Regions from separate parts of the Alteromonas sp. OM2203 genome, predicted to be linked through region 4. Evidence: predicted binding sites of a transcription regulator. Region 4 holds the regulator's gene; each other region holds the start of a gene.
The links. Region 4 encodes sigma-54, which starts transcription at its own class of promoters, with help from an activator protein. Its sites were predicted from a motif close to GTTGGCACGNNNNTNGNNT; they were not measured.
Positions count from the first base shown of each region.

Region 1 (4,825 bases), 2.0 Mb from region 4:
TACGCTTCATCCGGCGCTATAGCAGGGCCAATAGTAACCCTTGATATGCGTAACTTTTACTTGAAAGATCTCACCTTTATTGGCTGCACTGCGTGGGCTGAACCGGTTTTTCCTAATCTTGTTTCATATATCGAGCGTGGTGAGATAAAACCTATGTTAGCTAAAACCTACCCGCTGGAAGATATCGTGACAGCACAAAAAGATTTCTCCGAGAAAAAGCACGTAGGTAAAATTGTGTTGCTGCCACCTGAGCAGACAGATGCGCAACAAACGTATATTGCTAAGTTGAATCGCTAGCTCGGTACTGGAAGAAAACGTGCGCGAATGGCAAATGCATAGCATATGGCGACGCTAACCGCATTTGCCTTGCACCTATAATTAGCCTAGTTCACCAAAATGTTTTGTACTAAATCTTCAGTGTTCACGATAGGGTCTTTGCCAAACCATATGGACCACAAGGCGTCAGCCAACGCTTGGTTTTCAGTTTCGACAACTAGGGTATTGTTGAAAAATACATTAAGCTTCTTTTTAGAAAGTCGTGATAACGTAAGGGTTGAATGCTTCTCTACTTCATCCTGAAAGCCAGAGGATAGTCTTTGGATATCTTGTTTAATCTTACTCAGGTCAGAATCAGCGTTATTTTGTTCAATACCCTGCATGAGAGCTTCTTCTATTTGCTCTCGTGTCACATTCCTCAAGAACTCTAGTTCAATGCGCTGTTGTGTGTTTGCATTCAAGATGAACGTTATAAGCGAATCTTTAGTAGGGAAATCACCTTTAGGTTTTTCCATGAAGTGGCTCAGTCTGTAGACGTTAAAGAAAAAGCGTTTTTTAATTGTTGTACCACTTAACGAAAGGGCACCAGGAATGTTTATTACAGTGTTTTCACTCAAATCGTTATGGGTATATGACGAATCAGTCGCCGCAACTACCGACAAAGAAAAGCAAGACATAACTAAAAAACTAAAAACGCGGCTAAAAATTACTTGCGACAAAATTGTTCCTCTGAAAAAGCTGTTGAAATAGGTAACAAGGGTAATACTAATATCGTTAATAACAGTTAACGGCTACTTACGATCAATTTCGATACTTTCTCAGTACGAAGATAAGTGATAATAAAATAGAGATTCTCTTGAAGTTTATACGTTTTCTTCTTTTCGTTCCCCTTATTGTTACTTTGAGTAAACAAAGTCATGCAGATTACCTGCAAGGATGTGATGACCCCGAGTATCTTGAGTATATCGAGCAGCGTTTTGCGTATCTTGAATCAAGGAATCGTCGATTGCTTAATGATACATTGCAAGATTATCAACGAAATTTGTCGAACAACAGCAACCCATATAAGGTGCTGAATAGCTTAAGCCGGCACATAAAATATAGCGCGCAGTTTGAGCCTATTGAGATAGCAGAATTGAAAATAGAGCGCGCGTTCGACTACGCAAACAAAATGAGCATTGAACAACAAATTGCGGGCGACGTTTACGATGGTTTTAGCAGTGAAAACCACTACGTAGATATTGCAAGAGCATGGATTGCCTACCGAAAAGGCAACGTCGAGAAAACATTTTACGCCCTTCATAATTCAATAAATGATTTAGATTCTGCGTTACTAAGCGCTTTTGGCCCAGACTTTGATTTGGTGCGTCAACTTTATAATGATGGTTATGTTGAACCGGTAGTCACATACATCAAAAAAACAGAATCGTTCTGGACTGGAAAACGACCGGATGCATTGCGCGGGGCGTGGCTCGGTATGATAAACGCTGGCTGCAAAATACAGTTTGACTCTATTGATACGATAAAAGCTGAACAATTAGGCATTGGCGCTATCAACGTTCAAAAAGCGCTCGGTCTGGATTGATAGCAGTATTAAATAACGAATCACAAAAGCGCAGCATCTTCATTCACACCATAACAAGCCCTGCCATTAAAAGCTCTGCGTAATTTTTAACTTAGCTACCGTTTACGAAAAATATATAAAGCAGCATTGGCTCGAAGCTGGAAGGATGTCAATAGAGCCGTTGGCCACAAAGTTCAAAGATATCCCCAAGGTGGAAAATGTCAGATGAGAGCGGCATGTCAATCGGCAAAAGCGGCAACAAGTTTCCGTCTTTTTCGTCGGTTAAATCAATCTCTCCTCAAGGAAGATTGCAGAGTATCGATTTGTGTAGGACCTAGCTATGCATTCAAGCACGCATAAAAGTTAAAGATTTAAGCTTGCCATAGGAAGGTAGTCCGTTATCGAAATCACCTGTATTTGAGTAGCTACATTGCTTGGTGCGATTATTGCAATCCAGCGTTTAAAATGATTAATGAAAATGTCAGCCTTTTAGGCTGCGCAGCGGTTAACATCGGCTTTTGCGTATTTAGGCGATGATAATTTGACGTTTTTTAGCGGACATATCTAATGAATCGTATGATAAATAATGCCTCTCACGCTTTTTTGACAGGAAGTATTAGTGGATTAGTAAAAGTGCTGTGGTGTGTCGCACTTTGCGCGGGTTTGCTTGCGGGTTGCTCGACGCTTGAAGAGCCAAAAAGCCAATTTGCGCAAACCAATACCGGCGACGTATCGGCATTAGGTAATGTGGAATATCACACGTACATGTTGGCTAACGAACTTTTTGCTGATGTGGGTCCAGCGCGTCAGTCTCGCTATGCAGTAGTCGGCTTCGTGCCTGTCGATAGCATGAAATACAGCGCTGACCATCAACACCCGTTAATGTTGTTGGGTCATCAGCTTGAGCAGGGAATGATTACTGAAGCTACGAAAAGAGGCTTTTCTACTCAAGAATTTAAGCTTTCGAACGATATAATTGTTAGTGACGAAAGCGACAGAGTGTTAACACGCGATATCGACCAGTTGTCAAATGTTGAACGCGTCGATTTTTACATTACCGGCACCATGGTGTATCAAGAATCTGGTGCGGTGGTTAATGCTCGAATTATTAACGCTAGAAATAAAAACATTGTCGCTGCGGCAACACGTTTTTTCCCGGCCGAGCTGTTTTGGCGGGAAGAACAGGTAACAACCCGAAACGGCAAGTTATACAGAACCGAAGGTACGAGGTAACCCCATGAAAAGACGAAATCAATACGCGGCGCTTTCGCTTTGTGCTTCACTGCTCAGCGTTAGCGGGTGCTCTATGATGATGGGGGAAGAAGAGGTAGCCGAACAAACGCCTCAGCGTCCGGCTATGAATGTGATTGATATAACTGCCGCCGACCGTGCTCCTGCTAAGCCAGTTGATAGCACCAGTGACGCCCAGTCGCAGGGTATGGATGCTTACGGCGCTATCGGTCAACCCCCGTTGTATTCGAGTGTACAGGGCGCGTACAAAGGCCGACCTCTAACCAAGCACATTGGCGACTATGTGAAGAACATGACGCAAGATTTAATTGCCAATATGGAATACGTGAGCAACAAAACACCTATCGGTGTGACCCACTTTGCTCTACTAGATACCGACTTACAAAAAACGGATTTGCTTGGTCGTCAGATGGCGGAATCGTTTGTTCACGAACTGCATAAGTTCCGCGTGCCTGTTATCGACTTCAAAGCAACCGAGTATATTCGCATTACTGACGACGGCGACTTTGTATTGAGCCGCGATTATTTAGAATTGAGCAGCAGCCTGCCTATTGAATACGTGTTAACCGGTACAATGACCAAGCATCAAGGTGGCGTGTTAGTTAACGCACGTATATTAGGTATGGAGTCACGGGCGGTAGTGGCTACGGCACAAATGTTAGTGCCGTTCTACGTCGTAGATGCACTTATTCCAAGTGACGGAAGCCAGCGAAATGGCATGCGCGATGGCGTTAAACTAAGTCGCGGCTAGGAGTTCACAATGGTGTTTGTAAAGAAGTTAATCCCGAGTGCCTGGCTTGCAGTTGGCGTTATGCTAAGTGGGTTTATAGCAGGATGCACCAGCACAGAATCTATAGGCTCGTTTTGGTTAGGTGAAGACGGTGAAATTACACATGACGCCGAACCTGTTCCGGTGCCTAACCGTTCAGGATTAGTTTACACTCCCGACTCGCGAGACAGGCAATACCAGCAGCATGTGGAGGTAGAGCCGGGCTATAAAGACCCGTTACACCACGGCTATGCTCCAGCGCAAACTCATAAGCGTTTAAATGATTACGCTTCGCAGCTAGCGATGGAGTTAATGGACAATGCTACCCGTCTTACTCAGCAAGATATGGTGGGTGTGGCGAGCTTTGTTAGGCTTAATCAGTCGTTGAGTGATAGTACCGTGCTTGGCAATCAGCTCTCAGAGTACCTTATTGCCGAGCTGCAAGATTTTGGGTTAGCGGTCGTCGACTTTAAGCTTGCAGGTGGCATTACTGTAACGCCAGTGGGCGATTTCGTACTCACTCGCGATGGTACGGCGCTCGCTAAGCAGGTTGAAATGGATCATGTTGTAACCGGCACCATCATTGAAGATGACAGAGGCGTGCGTGTAAACGCGCGCATTGTGTCGCTGGAAAATAAACAAGTGGTGGCAAGCGCTAACGTATACATTCCCGCTTTTATCGTGATGGATTTGAATAAAATGGCTAGCGTAAACTAGCCATTTATTACCATCTTGCTCTGTCATCGAAAGCGAACTCTTTTCATGTTTGCTTAAAAATCTCTAAACATCCGGTCTTTTTTGTCTAGGCAGCAATAGCATTTTCAGAAAGACTTCTCCGCTTATTAACGTTGACTTCTAATCGCTTCTCGCGTCATAAAGCGGCTTGTGTTTACTGCATTAAGCAGATCGTTGCTTAAAGGCAGCGGTTCTTTGCACAAACTGCTCACCAAAACTTCTGCCATTAA
Region 1 is NZ_CP183209.1:2,819,365-2,824,189, reverse strand. It holds gene ACM0P2_RS12570 (alcohol dehydrogenase family protein) at 1-297, shown strand, start outside; gene ACM0P2_RS12565 (chalcone isomerase family protein) at 384-995, opposite strand; gene ACM0P2_RS12560 (hypothetical protein) at 1,133-1,861, shown strand; gene ACM0P2_RS12555 (FlgO family outer membrane protein) at 2,417-3,073, shown strand; gene ACM0P2_RS12550 (FlgO family outer membrane protein) at 3,078-3,842, shown strand; gene ACM0P2_RS12545 (FlgO family outer membrane protein) at 3,852-4,577, shown strand; gene mnmC (bifunctional tRNA (5-methylaminomethyl-2-thiouridine)(34)-methyltransferase MnmD/FAD-dependent 5-carboxymethylaminomethyl-2-thiouridine(34) oxidoreductase MnmC) at 4,703-4,825, opposite strand, start outside.
Region 1: the regulator sigma-54 is predicted to act here: its motif matches at 2,274-2,292, upstream of ACM0P2_RS12555 (FlgO family outer membrane protein).

Region 2 (4,825 bases), 1.7 Mb from region 4:
GGCTGTTATCAAAGCGCTTCGGTCGATTGGTCGCTTGGGCATAAAGGTGACGAATACACTGCCACGTATTTCCTCTATCAAGCGAGTAAAAGTGTGGCTTACGAATACGCCCGACAATATCCCAGCCTAACGCTGATACTTCCCTGAACCAGGGGGATTTATATCCTGCGTCGGTGACGATAATGGGCCGACAGTTGGAAGGTAATATGGCGTGCAACGTTTTTAAGAATGCCTTGTGCGTGGCTGGCTTCTCTTTGGTCTTGTTGCAGTGTACTTCTTGGTAAAGTGTGACGGGTCTACCTTTTAAAGATATTGCCGCGCGTAAAAGAAAATGTGCTTTACGGTCGTCTAAATCAGACCAATCGATTGAGATAACAGGGCGTGACATGCTGCCACAAAATAGTTGGCATATAGATGCATAGATAAACGGTGTTTCACTGAATAAATGCGGGTTTGAAAGCAAGCGGTCAGCTCGTTTAATCCGATGTTTTTCATAAGCTTTAGTGTTAATCCCACGACCTATGCTGGTTACGGTTGCTGCGCTTCCATGAAGAAGGCTTTTTACGCACGCCGTTAGCACATCCCGACGCGCTTTATGCATTTTATAGCTGACAAGCGATACGACATTGTCCACAATAGATAGGGCATTCATGGCAGTTTGGTCTCAGTGATTTTTGGCGATTGATCTGATCACCAAACGTCATGAATGTTCCTATCTTTTTTATCTCACTGATATCGTTATATTATTTGTGGGGATACCTCAGACTCTGACCCCAATATTTGTTGTGGATTACGCTTCGGATTGTAGGGCTTGCTTCTTCAGTGCTTCTATCATGTATTGGCGCATTTTAAATTTTTGAAGCTTACCTGTTACTGTCATGGGATATTCTTTTACAACACTGATGTATTTGGGCACTTTAAAGTAAGCAAGCTTAGACTTAAGGTAGTGGCGTATTTGCTCTTCATCTATGTGTTGGTTTTCCTTTGCTTTAATCCATAGGCAAACCTGCTCTCCATACTTATCATCAGGAATGCCGAATACAGCGGCGTCAGACACATCCGCGTGTTGGTATAAGACTTCTTCTATCTCTCGTGGATAAATGTTTTCACCACCGCGAATAATCATATCTTTTATTCTACCGACAATAGTCACATAGCCTTCATCGTCCATTTCTCCTAAGTCGCCAGAGTGAAGCCAGCCTTCATGGTCTATCGTTGCTTTTGTTTTAGTCTCGTCCCCCCAATAACCCTTCATCACACAGTAACCTCTGGCACATATTTCACCTGGCTCTCCAATTGCCACGGTATTACCTTGCGTATCAATAATCTTCACTTCTGTATGAGGCATAGCGCGGCCTACGGTTTTAACTTGTTTTTCAAAAGGCGAGTCTATGTCGGTAATATGATTAATAGGGCTACACTCTGTTTGACCATAACCTATCACTACTTCTGTCATATGAAATTCGCTGTGCACTTTACGCATAAGTTCTTCTGGGCAAGTGCTTCCCGCCATCACACCAGTTCTTAAAGAAGATAAGTCAAAGCTCTTGAACGTCGGAAGTTCAAGCTCCGCGATAAACATGGTTGGAACACCGTGCAATGCCGTGCACTTTTCTTCTTCCACAGTGCGGAGAGTTGTCTCGGGGTCGAAAGACTCGCCTGGAAATACAGCACAGGCACCAGATGCGACACAAACCAAGCTACCTAAAACCATTCCAAAACAATGATAAAGAGGGACAGGAATACAAAGTTTGTCTTTGTGTGTGAAGCGCATAGCTTGTGCTACAAGTAAGCCGTTGTTAAGAATATTTCGGTGCGTTAAGGTCGCGCCTTTAGGATTGCCTGTAGTACCTGAGGTAAATTGAATATTAATATCATCGTTGGCGCTTAACGTGTTTTCGATTTCAGTTAACTGCCTTTTTAATGTATCTGTAGGCGTGATTTGCAACGTGGAAAAAGGTTTTAATCCGACTACTGGCTCGTTGCCTATTGTATAAACTTGTTTAAGTGAAGGTAGCTTTGAACATACGAAAGCGTTGCCTTCTTCCATATTTCTTAGTTCTGGAGCAAGCTCTTGTAACATCGAGACATAATTGGATTGTTTAAATGATTGCGCCATGATGAGGAACTTAACTTCCACATTGTTCACTGCAAAAGCTAATTCGTCAGGCCGATAGGCAGGGTTTAAGCACACCATAATTGCGCCAATGCGAGCGGTGGCCATTTGAACGAGTGACCACTCTATATTGTTAGGCGACCAAATACCGACGCGATCACCGGGTTTTACGCCATCACTGAGTAACCCACAAGCGACGCTTTCTACTTGTTCCCAATATTCTCGATATGACCATCTAACATTTTGGTGTCTCACAACGATAGCTAAATTATTTGAATAATTGTCGACAATACGTTTTAAGTATTGCCCAATGGTCAACGATGTTAGTTCTGTGTTGGTAGGGCCATTGTACTCACTTTTTATTAGAGGAAATGAAGTTTCTAGCAGGGTTGTTGAATCCGTCATAACTTGTCTCCATATGCTTTCGCATCTACTTTTTAGTTGCATAGCTATCGTTAGTTCACGCGATTTATGTTCAAGGCGTTGGCCACAAATAGATGTTTACCTTGCGTGAAAAATAGTGGCGTAAACAACTACTTCGAACTTTATTAACAATAGGTTTGCAAAATGGTTTTGTCGACAAGATGTTAGTCGTATATGGTGTTATGTACCGATGAATTTCGATGATTCGTCTCAGTCAGTAAAAGATACTGAGGAAATGGGAAGCATATTTGACAGGATTTTGATACTTATACCAAAAGGCTTCGCAATGTAGCGAAGCCTTGAATAAAACCAGAGTATTGGACTTATATTGACCTATTCCGCATCAAGGTTTTTATAATAAGTTCTATACTCGATACGTGTAATGTACTTATCATCGTTTTCGTCAATAGACTCGAAGTCACCCTCTAGCTTGGCGGCTTCTAGTTCGGTTTTACTAATTTTACCGTCACTGTCCATGTCTATTTTTGTGAATTTGTCGTCTGCGCTTGCTGACATTTCAGTGCGCAATTCCTTATTCTTCTCGGAGATCATTTCGCCGTCATCTTTCGAGAATAGTTCAGGGTTCCCTTTTTCTCTTAACATTGCATCATTAGTGCCTTCGGTCTGGACCTGTGTAATTATTTCGTCACTAAACATTGAAGGCTTTTCGTCAACAAATGCATTAAACTCAGCGCGACTCACCATACTGTCGCCATCGGTATCCATTTTAGACACTAATTGACTATTCATAACACCAGACGACTCCGAGCCGACGATGTAACCATTACTATCCTTGTCTAGGGCATCAAAGCCCATTGAAATTTTTTCTTCGTGATGTCCTGCGAAAGCTGAGGCAGAAAGTGTGGCAGTAATAACTGCACTGGTAATCAAACTAAATTTTGTGATCTTCATAATCAAATTCCTTCTGTTTTTTCATTGCGAACGCGGGCTCTCAATTGCCCTAACCACTAAATGGAACGCATGTTGATGAAGTTGTGACTTCACTCAAACCGATTTAGTTACTCATAGTGTTTTATTCACTTGTTGTGCCAAAGGATTAAGTTTATGAAAAGTAAGGATAAGAAGATTTTATTAACTTCAGAGAGCAACGTGTTTTTGTTAATTTGTCACATCATCTGAAAGATGTTCATACAAAATATTTACGCCTAAAACAAGGTTAGCTGGTCGTTAGCGATGTGTTCAAAGCTTGCACCGATGAGCGGTAAGATACTATCTGCTATAGGTTGAATTTGTTTTTCGATGTAGTGATCATAGTGTAATGGTGCAGACACCGTCTCTATCGTTTGCGGGCCTTGAACCGTAACAACATATGCTATTGTGGTATTCGATTGATAGCGTAAGGGCAAGCCCTGCTCCCTGAAAAGTTCATCGGCACGTCTCGCTGCTTTCACATGAGGTGGAAGGGACTTGGTGTAGGATGATAGGGGCTTTCGCAAACGCTTTTTGTAAACCAATTCATCGTCCATTTGCCCTGATTTGACCGCATTTAGCGTGTCGCTAATGTACTTTTCTATTGGCTGGCCTGAAAATACTTTCTTATACAACTGATATTGAAAAGACTTTGCTAAGGTAGTCCAGTCAGAGCGCACATTTTCTAAGCCTTTAAAAATGAGTTCGTCACCCCTCATTCCCGCGTAGCGTTTTTTACTCCCTTCCGTTGAGCCTCTGATTGTAGGCATAAAAAACGTAGAAAAATGCGATTCAAACTCAATTTCCAAATGACAATCTATCTCGAAACGCTCCCTTAGCAATGCCGTCCATTTCTTATTGATAATTTCAGCAAGCTTTATTCCTGTCTTTCCTGGTGAACCTAAAGTGTCATTTCCTTCCACGTGGACAAAGGTTGAGTCGGTATCGCCGTAAATAACTTGATAACCTAACTCTTCAATCCATCCGGCAGTAGTCTGCATGATCTCATGACCACGAAGGGTAATTGAACTGGCGAGTCGTGGGTCGTAAAAAGGGCAGCCGCCGCTGCCTAATACACCATAAAATGAGTTCATTAATATCTTAATGGCTTGTGAGCGCGGGGAATCCTTTTGTTTTTTTGCTTCGTCACGTTGAAGCCAGAGATTTTCGATAATTGCTGGAAGAAAGTGGGTGGTTCGACTAAATACTGCACCTTTGAAGCCCTCAATCGCGTTCTCCGGTGACTTCAATCCTTCTGCCAATCCCACAGGATCTATTTTAAATGTTCGTATGATAGACGGGTACAAGCTCTTAAAATCGAGAACTAAGACATCTTTATAAAGGCCTGGCTGGGAA
Region 2 is NZ_CP183209.1:3,668,241-3,673,065, reverse strand. It holds gene ACM0P2_RS16165 (IS4 family transposase) at 1-652, opposite strand, end outside; gene ACM0P2_RS16160 (AMP-binding protein) at 791-2,521, opposite strand; gene ACM0P2_RS16155 (EF-hand domain-containing protein) at 2,873-3,451, opposite strand; gene ACM0P2_RS16150 (DNA polymerase II) at 3,706-4,825, opposite strand, start outside.
Region 2: the regulator sigma-54 is predicted to act here: its motif matches at 3,575-3,593, upstream of ACM0P2_RS16155 (EF-hand domain-containing protein).

Region 3 (4,825 bases), 390 kb from region 4:
CGTTGTCAAATTGCTTAATTTGTTTAATTAATCGACTATCGCGCTGACTAAACCCTGCCGTATCGATTAATACTAGTCGCTTATGACGAAGTTGGAATAATAAATCGGCTAACTCTTCACTAGTCTGCGCTTTTCTTACCGTACAGCCAATAATTTTTCCGTATGTCGCTAGCTGCTCATAGGCAGCTATTCTATACGTATCTATGGTGATCATAGCGACTGACTCTGCACCATACTTTTGCGCATAACGGGCTGCCAATTTGGCAACTGTTGTTGTTTTACCTGTTCCGGTAGGACCAACCAACGCAACCGCACCTTGTGAACTAAGTATATCGTTCCCCGTCACATTTATGCGATTAGCCAATAGGTTAAGAAGATAAATCCACGCGTCACGTTCGTTATAGTGAGCTGGCGTGTAATTTATTAGCTGATTAGCGAGAGCATTGCTCAACCCCATATCAACTAAACGCGTGGTCAAGTACTGGTGAACTGGTTTTTGACGCTTATTTTTTGCTTCCATAAGGTCAGCAACTTGATATTGCAGAACGTCCCGTAGAGACGCAAGCTCTTCTTTTATTTGTGCAAGTTCTGCCGATTGTGTCATTGGCGCTTCGCCAATGCTTGAGGCTTGGTGGTCAGGAAAGGGTAAGTCATTAGCACGATGACCAGCACTCTGCTGACTTTCCACATCATCAATAAATGCATCAGAAAAATCCAAATGTGACGCTATCTCGTTGGCGTGCTTTGCATTAGCTGACATAGGTTGAGGGCGTTGCTGGATGTGGTTTTCAGCAACGTTAGATAATGTTCCTGGATTGGCTGTCGCAGCCGCAGCACCATGCTGTTTTTCTAATAAGGCTTTTAGGCTATCTGGACCGTCGTCGCCAATTATTTCACTCAAGCTTGGCGTAGCCTTTTGACCAGGCGCTTTTGAGGCAGCTTTAGGAACAGCGAGTTTTGCATCGGGCTCTTTATCATAAGCTGCAACAAGCTCTATACCATCAGCCACTTTGCGGTTTGACATGATAACGGCATCACTGCCTAACTCTGCTTTAACCTGGCTTAACGCCTCACGCATATCTTTGCCGAAGAAACGTCTAATTTTCATTGCAACCTCTCCAATCACCCAGCGTCAGATTATTGACCAACCGAACTGACTATTTTTATTTGTTTGTCATCAGGAACTTCTTGATAAGACAGTACATGAAGCCCAACAACCGAATATTTTAAGAAGCGAGAGAGTACCGGTCTCAGCATGCCAGATGTTAGAAGCACAGCAGGCTCACCTTCTAACTCTTGTTGCTGACTGGCTTGTTGCAGTGATTTTTGCAACTTATCTGCCAAGCCTGGTTCAATACCAGCACCGTCTTCGCCACCTGCTTGAAGTGACTGGTGCAACATCTGTTCCAACTCTGGCGCCAAGGTTATGACAGGTATTTCTTTCGCCCCTTGGGTTATCTCTTGAACAATAAGTCGTTTAAGTGCGATACGTACCGCAGATACAAGTACATCAGGGTCTTGACTGCGAGTACCATACTCACTTAGGGTTTGAACGATGGTTCGCATATCGCGAATAGGCACACCTTCAAATAGCAATGTTTGCAGCACTTTCACCACTGTACTAAGCGGAAGAATATCAGGTACCAAACCTTCAACAAGTTTAGGGTGCTGTTTGGCTAGCATATCAAGAAGCTGCTGGGCTTCCTCGTGCCCAAGTAACTGATAGGCGTTGTTGGTCAACAGCTGACTCAAGTGGGTTGCTACCACGGTCGCCGCATCCACAACCGTATAACCCAATGTCTGCGCATGCTCTCGTTTGTTTGGTTTAATCCATACTGCATCCAGGCCAAATGCTGGGTCCTTGGTTGCTCGTCCTTCTAGTTTACCGAAAACCTGTCCAGGATTAATGGCAAGCTCTTCGTCATGACTAATCACTGAATCACCAATAGTAACGCCTAGCATGGCAATGGTGTATGTATTGGGCTCTAGGTCTAAATTATCGCGAATATGAACGGGTGGAATAAGAAACCCAAGCTCTTGAGACAGCTTTTTACGCACCCCTTTAATACGCGTCAATAACTCACCACCTTGTGACTTATCAACGAGTGGAATAAGGCGATACCCTACTTCTAAACCAATAGTATCAACTTGTTGTACATCGTCCCAGCCCAACTCTTTCACTTCTGGCGCGACGGTTTCGCTCTTAGACACATTGTCGGGTACTGCAGGTGCAGCAGCCTTTTTCCGAGCTTGTACCGTTTGAAAATAAGCAAAGCCTGCAATCAAGAAAGAAAAACCAAGAAACGCTATGTGAGGCATTCCCGGAATGATCCCCATGACAAATAGCACGCCCGAAGCAATGTATAGCGCCTGATTATTTCCCAGCTGGCCGCGTATTTCTTTGCCCATTTCCTGAGATTCATTTTCACGAGTAACGATAATTGCGGTGGCAACTGAAAGCAGTAGTGAAGGAATTTGAGCGACCAGACCATCACCTATGGTCAAGATTGTGTAGATTTCTATTGCGTTTCCGAATGAAAGGCCATGCTGAATCATGCCAATAAATAGGCCGCCAACAATGTTGATTAGCATGATGAAAAGCCCGGCAACTGCGTCACCTTTCACAAACTTTGATGCACCGTCCATCGAGCCATAAAAGTCAGCTTCTGCAGTAATCTCTTCACGACGCTGGCGCGCTTGATCTTGGTCGATATAACCCGCATTCAAATCCGCATCAATTGCCATTTGCTTGCCTGGCATAGCGTCAAGAGTAAATCTTGCACTTACCTCAGAGATACGGCCAGCACCAGCGGTGACTACTTTAAAGTTGATAATAAGTAAAATAGCAAAAACAACGATACCTACGGCATAGTTGCCACCAATAACAACGGCGCCAAAGGCTTCAATTACTTTTCCCGCGGCATCTCCGCCCTCATGACCGTAAAGCAATACAACCCGCGTGGATGCCACGTTTAACGCAAGTCGAAGTACTGTTGCAATTAACAAAACAAGAGGGAAAATACCAAAATCAACAGGTTTTTGAGTGAGAACAGCAACCAATATGATGACGAGAGATAACGCAATATTAAAACTGAAAAGCACGTCCAGCAGGAAAGGCGGCATGGGTAAAATAACCATGCCCATGATTGCCAAAAGGACGATGGGCGCGCCTAGACCACTCGTAAAATTTTGCAGCTGATTTTTATCGAATCGCTGAAGATAACCGGATAACTGCATGGCTTGGTGTCTCTCTATCAGAAAATTGACGCTTTATATGAATCTGAAAGGGAGTTTTCAACTAACGTGCCAGCTTTATTACTAAACTGCTAATCGGCTAAAAATAGCGCTATCTTGATTATGGTAAGCTTTTTCCGGACGATGACTGTGATTATCGACGATATTCTGGCGGAATGGGCAAATCTCGCTTGAGCGGTTTAGGCCGCTTGCCTTTCCCTGCCCTATGCGCCTTCAATTGATACACATGAGCTAGCACCTGCGCTACCGCCATAAATAAAGCGTTGGGAATTTCATCGTCGACTTCTGTTGAATAGAAAATAGCGCGAGCTAGCATCGGAGAAGGGATTAAAGGTACATTATTTGCGGTAGCGATTTTTCTGATGTGCATTGCTAACTCATCTGCACCTTTAGCGACAACCACTGGCGCTCTTAAACCCTTTTCATCGTATTTAATAGCGACAGAAAAGTGAGTTGGGTTGGTAACAACCACGTCTGCTTGAGGCACTTCCTGCATCATTCGCTTGGTTGCAGCTTGATATTGCAGGCGACGAATACGCCCCTTAACCATAGGGTCGCCTTCTGCGTTCTTTCTTTCGTCTTTGACCTCTTGTTTGGTCATCTTCATTTCTTTGTTGTGCTTATACATTTGGTAAGGCACATCAATAAGTGCAATGGGGATCATTCCACACACTAAAATAAGAAAAGCCCACTTGAGCATGTCGAGCGCATGAAAGATATTGCCTGGATAGAGTTCCATATCAAGATGCAGCGCTTCATCTTCAAAGTACAACAACGCGCCAATTGCCATGCCGATAATAACGACAACCTTGGCAATAGATTTTAATAGTTCTACCAATCCATTGGTGCCGAACATGCGCTTGAACCCCTGAATCGGGCTCATTTTAGACCCTTTGGGTTTTGCTCCTTCCCATGTGAAATTGTAGCCGCCAAGGGCAATAGAACCATAAATTCCAGCTATCATTGCGACAACCATATATAGCAATACCGCAGGGCCTACCGCCGTAAAAGCCTCTCCCCATGCGCCAAACATATGGGTAATATCGTAGGTTTCGTCGCGAGAAAGAATAAACATTCGCTGAGTAAGTTTAAAAACAGATTCTGCAATCCAGCCACCGACGAATAGAAACATAACGGCGCTGACTATTAGCACCAGTGTCGTGGATAACTCCCGGGAACGAGCCAATTGCCCTTTTTTTCGGGCATCTTCGAGTTTTTTCCCCGTGGGGTCTTCTGTTTTTTCGCTTGAATCTGCCATTATTTCCTACGGACAAATATTCAATAATTCACACATAAACTGCTCAGCCCTAAACCATTGGGTTTCAAAGTGAGCAGTAAAGTTATCCAAGGTTATCCAAATAATGAGTAGACCCATTACTTGTGCTATGGAAAAACCAATACTGAAAATGTTTAATTGCGGCGCAGCTTTAGTCATTACACCGAAAGCCAAATTTACAATTAATAATGACACAATTGGCGCAAGTGACAGGGTGATAGCCGAGATAAACATCCAGCCTCCCCAGTGCGCGATATCGCGGAATTGTTCGCCCGTCCACCACGCTTCGCCTAT
Region 3 is NZ_CP183209.1:1,198,155-1,202,979, reverse strand. It holds gene flhF (flagellar biosynthesis protein FlhF) at 1-1,108, opposite strand, end outside; gene flhA (flagellar biosynthesis protein FlhA) at 1,138-3,237, opposite strand; gene flhB (flagellar biosynthesis protein FlhB) at 3,389-4,513, opposite strand; gene fliR (flagellar biosynthetic protein FliR) at 4,520-4,825, opposite strand, start outside.
Region 3: the regulator sigma-54 is predicted to act here: its motif matches at 3,293-3,311, upstream of flhA (flagellar biosynthesis protein FlhA).

Region 4 (4,825 bases):
CTGTATTTTCCGGTAACTCTCCTTTTAAGCGAATGTAGCGAAGAACTACATCAATGGTTACATCTGGACGCAAGGTAATGGTATCGGTGTTCATGATGAAACCAGCGGTTTCTTCACCGTAAGATAGCGCTTGCTCTGCACGTACGCGGTCTTGTGCATCCATTGAATCAAGAATGTCTGCCAACACGGGTTCAGGAAGGCTACTCAGCGTTTCTGCCAAGTCATCGGTATCCATTTCTTCAAGTGCATCAACCACATTGGCGGGGAGCATCTTTGTGATAATACCGTTTCGAACATCATCAGATAGTTCTTCTAAAATATCACCGTGAAAGTCGCTATCAATCAGCTCCCAAAGCTCATCACGAGTCCGGCTGGGGCTCGACTCAAGTATGTGGGCAACATCAGATGGGGGCAATTCGAGCAGAAGCTTACGTACAGATACAAATTGCCCGTTTACTAACGCAGCATTGAGTGTGCGTAGCTGTGTTTGTACGTATTTAGAAACAAGCGCTTCTGCCATAAGGCGTTATTCCTATAGGGTGAAAAAATAAACGGTGCAGGCGTTAACGCCTAAGTGGCCGTAGAGTATCGCAATTATAATGATCCTGTCATGACAATTGCATAGCTTTTGCGCAAGATTTGATAAATACCAGACTGAAAGTATATTAAGTAATCAATTAGACGTGTGACTACTCGTCTTCATTAAACCTGCCTTCTATTAACTGCTCGATAGCAGCAAGCGCGTCTGTGGCATCAACACCGTCAACAATAACATCGACTTGCTCACCCTGATGACTTTCCAGCATCATTAAGCCAAGAACACTACTGGCGTCGGCTTCCTTGTCGCCTTTTTTCAGAATGATCTTGGCGTCAAATTGATTTGCAAGTTTAACAAGCTGTGTAGCTGCTCTAGCATGCAGGCCGAGCTTGTTTACAATAGTGAGCGTTTTTTGAATCGTCATTATTGGTTTAACTCCCTATGGCGAATTTGAACATCTGGATGAATTTCGCCGAAGGTTTTAGATAAAGTCTGAGCGATATATACCGAGCGGTGCTGCCCGCCGGTACACCCTATTGCGACGGTGACATAGCTTCGGTTGTTGCGCTCTAAATGAGGTAGCCATGTGGTTATCAGGTTTTGAATTTGCCAAATGAACTTGGTTACCACTGGTTGTGAGCCTAAGAAGACTTCTACCGGTGCATCAAGGCCAGTAAGGTGCTTAAGGTCGGGCTCCCAATGAGGGTTTGGTAGAAAGCGTGCGTCAAAAACATAGTCGGCGTCTTTTGGTATACCGTGTTTGAAGCCAAATGATTCAAATACCAATACAAGACGAGAGCTTTTTTTACCAAGAATGCGCTCTCGAATTAACTCCGCGAGTTGATGTATTGTTAGCTTATCAGTATCTAAATACAGGTCTGCTCTTTCTACAATAGGCGCAAGTAGTGCAGATTCGGCTTTTATTGCCTCAAAAAGTGATTTGTTAAGTTTGGCGAGAGGATGAAGACGACGGGTTTCGCTAAAGCGTTTGACGAGTACATCGTCGCTTGCGTCGATATAAACAATCGTCATCGACCAAGATGAGGGTAGATAATCAAGTATCTCGACTAGGTCATCAGGGTTCTTAGGTAAATTTCTGACATCAATACTCACCGCGACTTGATCGTATTCATCAACAACCGTGTGAGTGAGGGTAGGGAGTAGATTTACCGGAATGTTGTCAACACAGTAATAGCCTAAATCTTCTAGTGCTCGTAGCGCCACAGATTTACCAGAACCCGAACGACCACTGATTATAATCAGCTTCACCTCATTTCTCCCTAATAGACTGGTTTTATCTTGTTTGCGTTATCGATTGAAACGGCTCAATTGCCCAAATACAAACGGGCATTAGAAATTAACATAATGCAGAGAGGATCTCATCGCTCTTTGTAGCGCGGCGTATTGCCTTAATCGTCTCTTTGTCGCTCAGTTTACCGGCAACTGTTGCCAAGGTTTGTAAATGCCCTTCGGTTTGCTCTTCAGGAACCAGTAAAGCAAAAAATATATCTACCGGCTTTTCATCTAAGGCGTCAAAATCTATAGCCGGTGTACAGGTTACGACAATTGCAATTACTTTATCGAGACCCGCTAAACGTCCGTGAGGCAAGGCAATACCGTTACCGATACCCGTGCTTCCCATACGCTCTCGAGACATTAGACTGTTGAGTACCGTCGCCGAGTCGATGTTCTCATTATTTTTGGCGGCAATATCTGCGATTATCTCAAGAATTCGTTTTTTACTATTACACTGAACCGCACATTCAGTGCGGTCCAGACTTACGATGGCTTGTATGTCCATGCTTAATTAACTACTAATGTTTTTTCAGTTTTTCCTTATGCTTGATTACTTGCCGGTCGAGTTTATCAACCATGCTGTCAATCGCCGCATACATGTCGGTGTTTTCTGAGGATGCGAATACTTCTGCGCCACTTAAATGAACAGTCGCTTCGGCTTTTTGATTTAATTTTTCAACGTTCAGGATGACATGCACATTAGAAATGTGATCAAAGTGACGTTCAAGTTTGCTGAACTTCGTATCGACATAATTACGCAAAGAGTCGGTGATTTCGACATGATGACCAGTAAGGTTGATTTGCATATTTCGTCTTCCTTATATTATAGAGCCCGTTTAAATAAGGCTTTTGCGTTGGTTCGACGGCGGGATCGATAACGATTCCCGGTATTTTGCTATTGTCCGCCGAGCGACTTTTATGCCTTGCTCGGCCAACAATGAAGCAATCTTGCTATCACTTAGCGGCTTGCTAACATTTTCAGCGGCCACCAGCTTCTTGATCAATGCTCGAATAGCGGTGGATGAACACTCACCACCAGACTCTGTCGCAACGTGACTTGAAAAGAAGTACTTCAGTTCAAAAATACCACGTGGTGTGTGCATGTATTTTTGCGTCGTCACACGAGAAATAGTCGATTCGTGCATATCTACCATTTCTGCGACATCATTTAACACCATTGGTTTCATCATTTCCGGGCCGTGCTCGAAAAAACCCATCTGCTGCTGCACAATGCAATTCGCAACCTTCATCAGGGTTTCATTGCGTGACTCTAGGCTCTTTATGAACCACTTGGCTTCTTGCATGTGTGAGCGGATGAATTGAGAGTCGCTACTGTTCTTTGCACGACGACTCATCGCAGCGTACTGTTGATTCACGCTTAATTTAGGCAGGCTGTCGGGGTTTAATTCTACCACCCAACGACCATTCTTTTTGGCGACTGAAACATCAGGAATAACATATTCAGGCTCTTTAGTAACTAAAGCACTACCTGGGCGAGGATTCAAGGTTTGTAACAAACGCATAGCCTCACGCAGCTGATCTTCCTTCAGGCGACTCTTACGCATTAACGTGCGATAGTCTTTGCTACTAAGAAGGTCAGAGTACTCTTCGATTAACTGCTTCGCTTCAGCGAGCCACGGCGTATCGTCTGAAAATTGGCGAAGCTGAACCATTAAACACTCTTGAGGTGTCCGTGAACCAGAACCAATGGGGTCGAACATTTGAATACGCTTTAATACGCACTCTACTTCGTCCATCTCTATAGGCTCTTCTAAGTCATCATCGTTTACCGCATCAAGAATTTCTTCAAGAGAGACGGTTAGATAGCCAGATTCATCAATCGAGTCAATAATCGCCGTTGCAATTGCCCGGTCAGTTTCCGAGAAATGGGTCAGGCGCATCTGCCAAGAAAGGTGTTCTTGAATATCGTCAGTAGTTTCGCCTTGGAAAATCTGTTCATCATCACTTGATGGACCTGGCGCTGGCGCTGAAGATGCGGAATAATACTCATCCCACGTACTGTCGATAGGCAACTCGTCAGGGAGATCGTTTTTTTCTAACGCATCTCCGGCTTCCAGGGTGTCGCTTGATGCAGTAGCAGACGCTTCTGATGCTCCATCATCATTATCGAGATTGTTCTTTTCTGATTGAGGCTCGTCATTACCTTCCTCAACTTCTAACAGTGGGTTAGAGTCAAGCGCCTCTTGAATCTCCTGTTGAAGATCAAGAGTAGACAGCTGCAGCAATTTAATAGCCTGCTGAAGCTGAGGTGTCATGGTAAGTTGTTGGCTAAATTTTAGCTGTAAAGATGGTTTCATCTACGTCTTATTTAAATGCTCTAAATTGAATATACCAGAGCGAAATTGAAAAATGACAATTCGGTTACATTAACTATAGCCTGAATTGTTCGCCTAGGTATACATCCCTTACTTTTTGATTACTTAAAACCTGTTCCGCTGTTCCTTGCGCAATAAGCTCGCCATGACTCACAATGTACGCTTTTTCGCAAACATCCAATGTTTCTCGTACGTTATGGTCAGTGATAAGGATACCAATTCCTCTATCACGAAGATGTTGTATTATCTTCTTTATATCATTAACTGATATTGGATCAACACCAGCGAATGGTTCGTCTAATAAAATAAATTGTGGATTTGCCGCTAACGCTCGTGCTATCTCCACCCGGCGTCGCTCACCACCCGACAAACTCATACCCGCACTATTACGTATATGGTTGATATTAAATTCATCAAGTAGTGCGTCAGCTTCTTCTTCTTGCTGGTGTGAATTTAAATCTTTACGAGTTTGCAAAATTGCCATGATATTTTCGTGAACGGTCAACTTTCTAAATATTGATGCCTCTTGTGGAAGGTAGCCAATTCCGCGGCGTGCGCGCTCATGCATGGGTTGATGAGTGAGCTCGTTTTCGTCAATTTCAATCTTGCCTTTGTCCAGGGGTACCAGACCTACAATCATATAAAACGTGGTGGT
Region 4 is NZ_CP183209.1:803,594-808,418, forward strand. It holds gene mgtE (magnesium transporter) at 1-520, opposite strand, end outside; gene ACM0P2_RS03565 (HPr family phosphocarrier protein) at 690-962, opposite strand; gene rapZ (RNase adapter RapZ) at 962-1,807, opposite strand; gene ptsN (PTS IIA-like nitrogen regulatory protein PtsN) at 1,896-2,339, opposite strand; gene hpf (ribosome hibernation promoting factor) at 2,353-2,640, opposite strand; gene ACM0P2_RS03585 (RNA polymerase factor sigma-54) at 2,671-4,152, opposite strand; gene lptB (LPS export ABC transporter ATP-binding protein) at 4,226-4,825, opposite strand, start outside.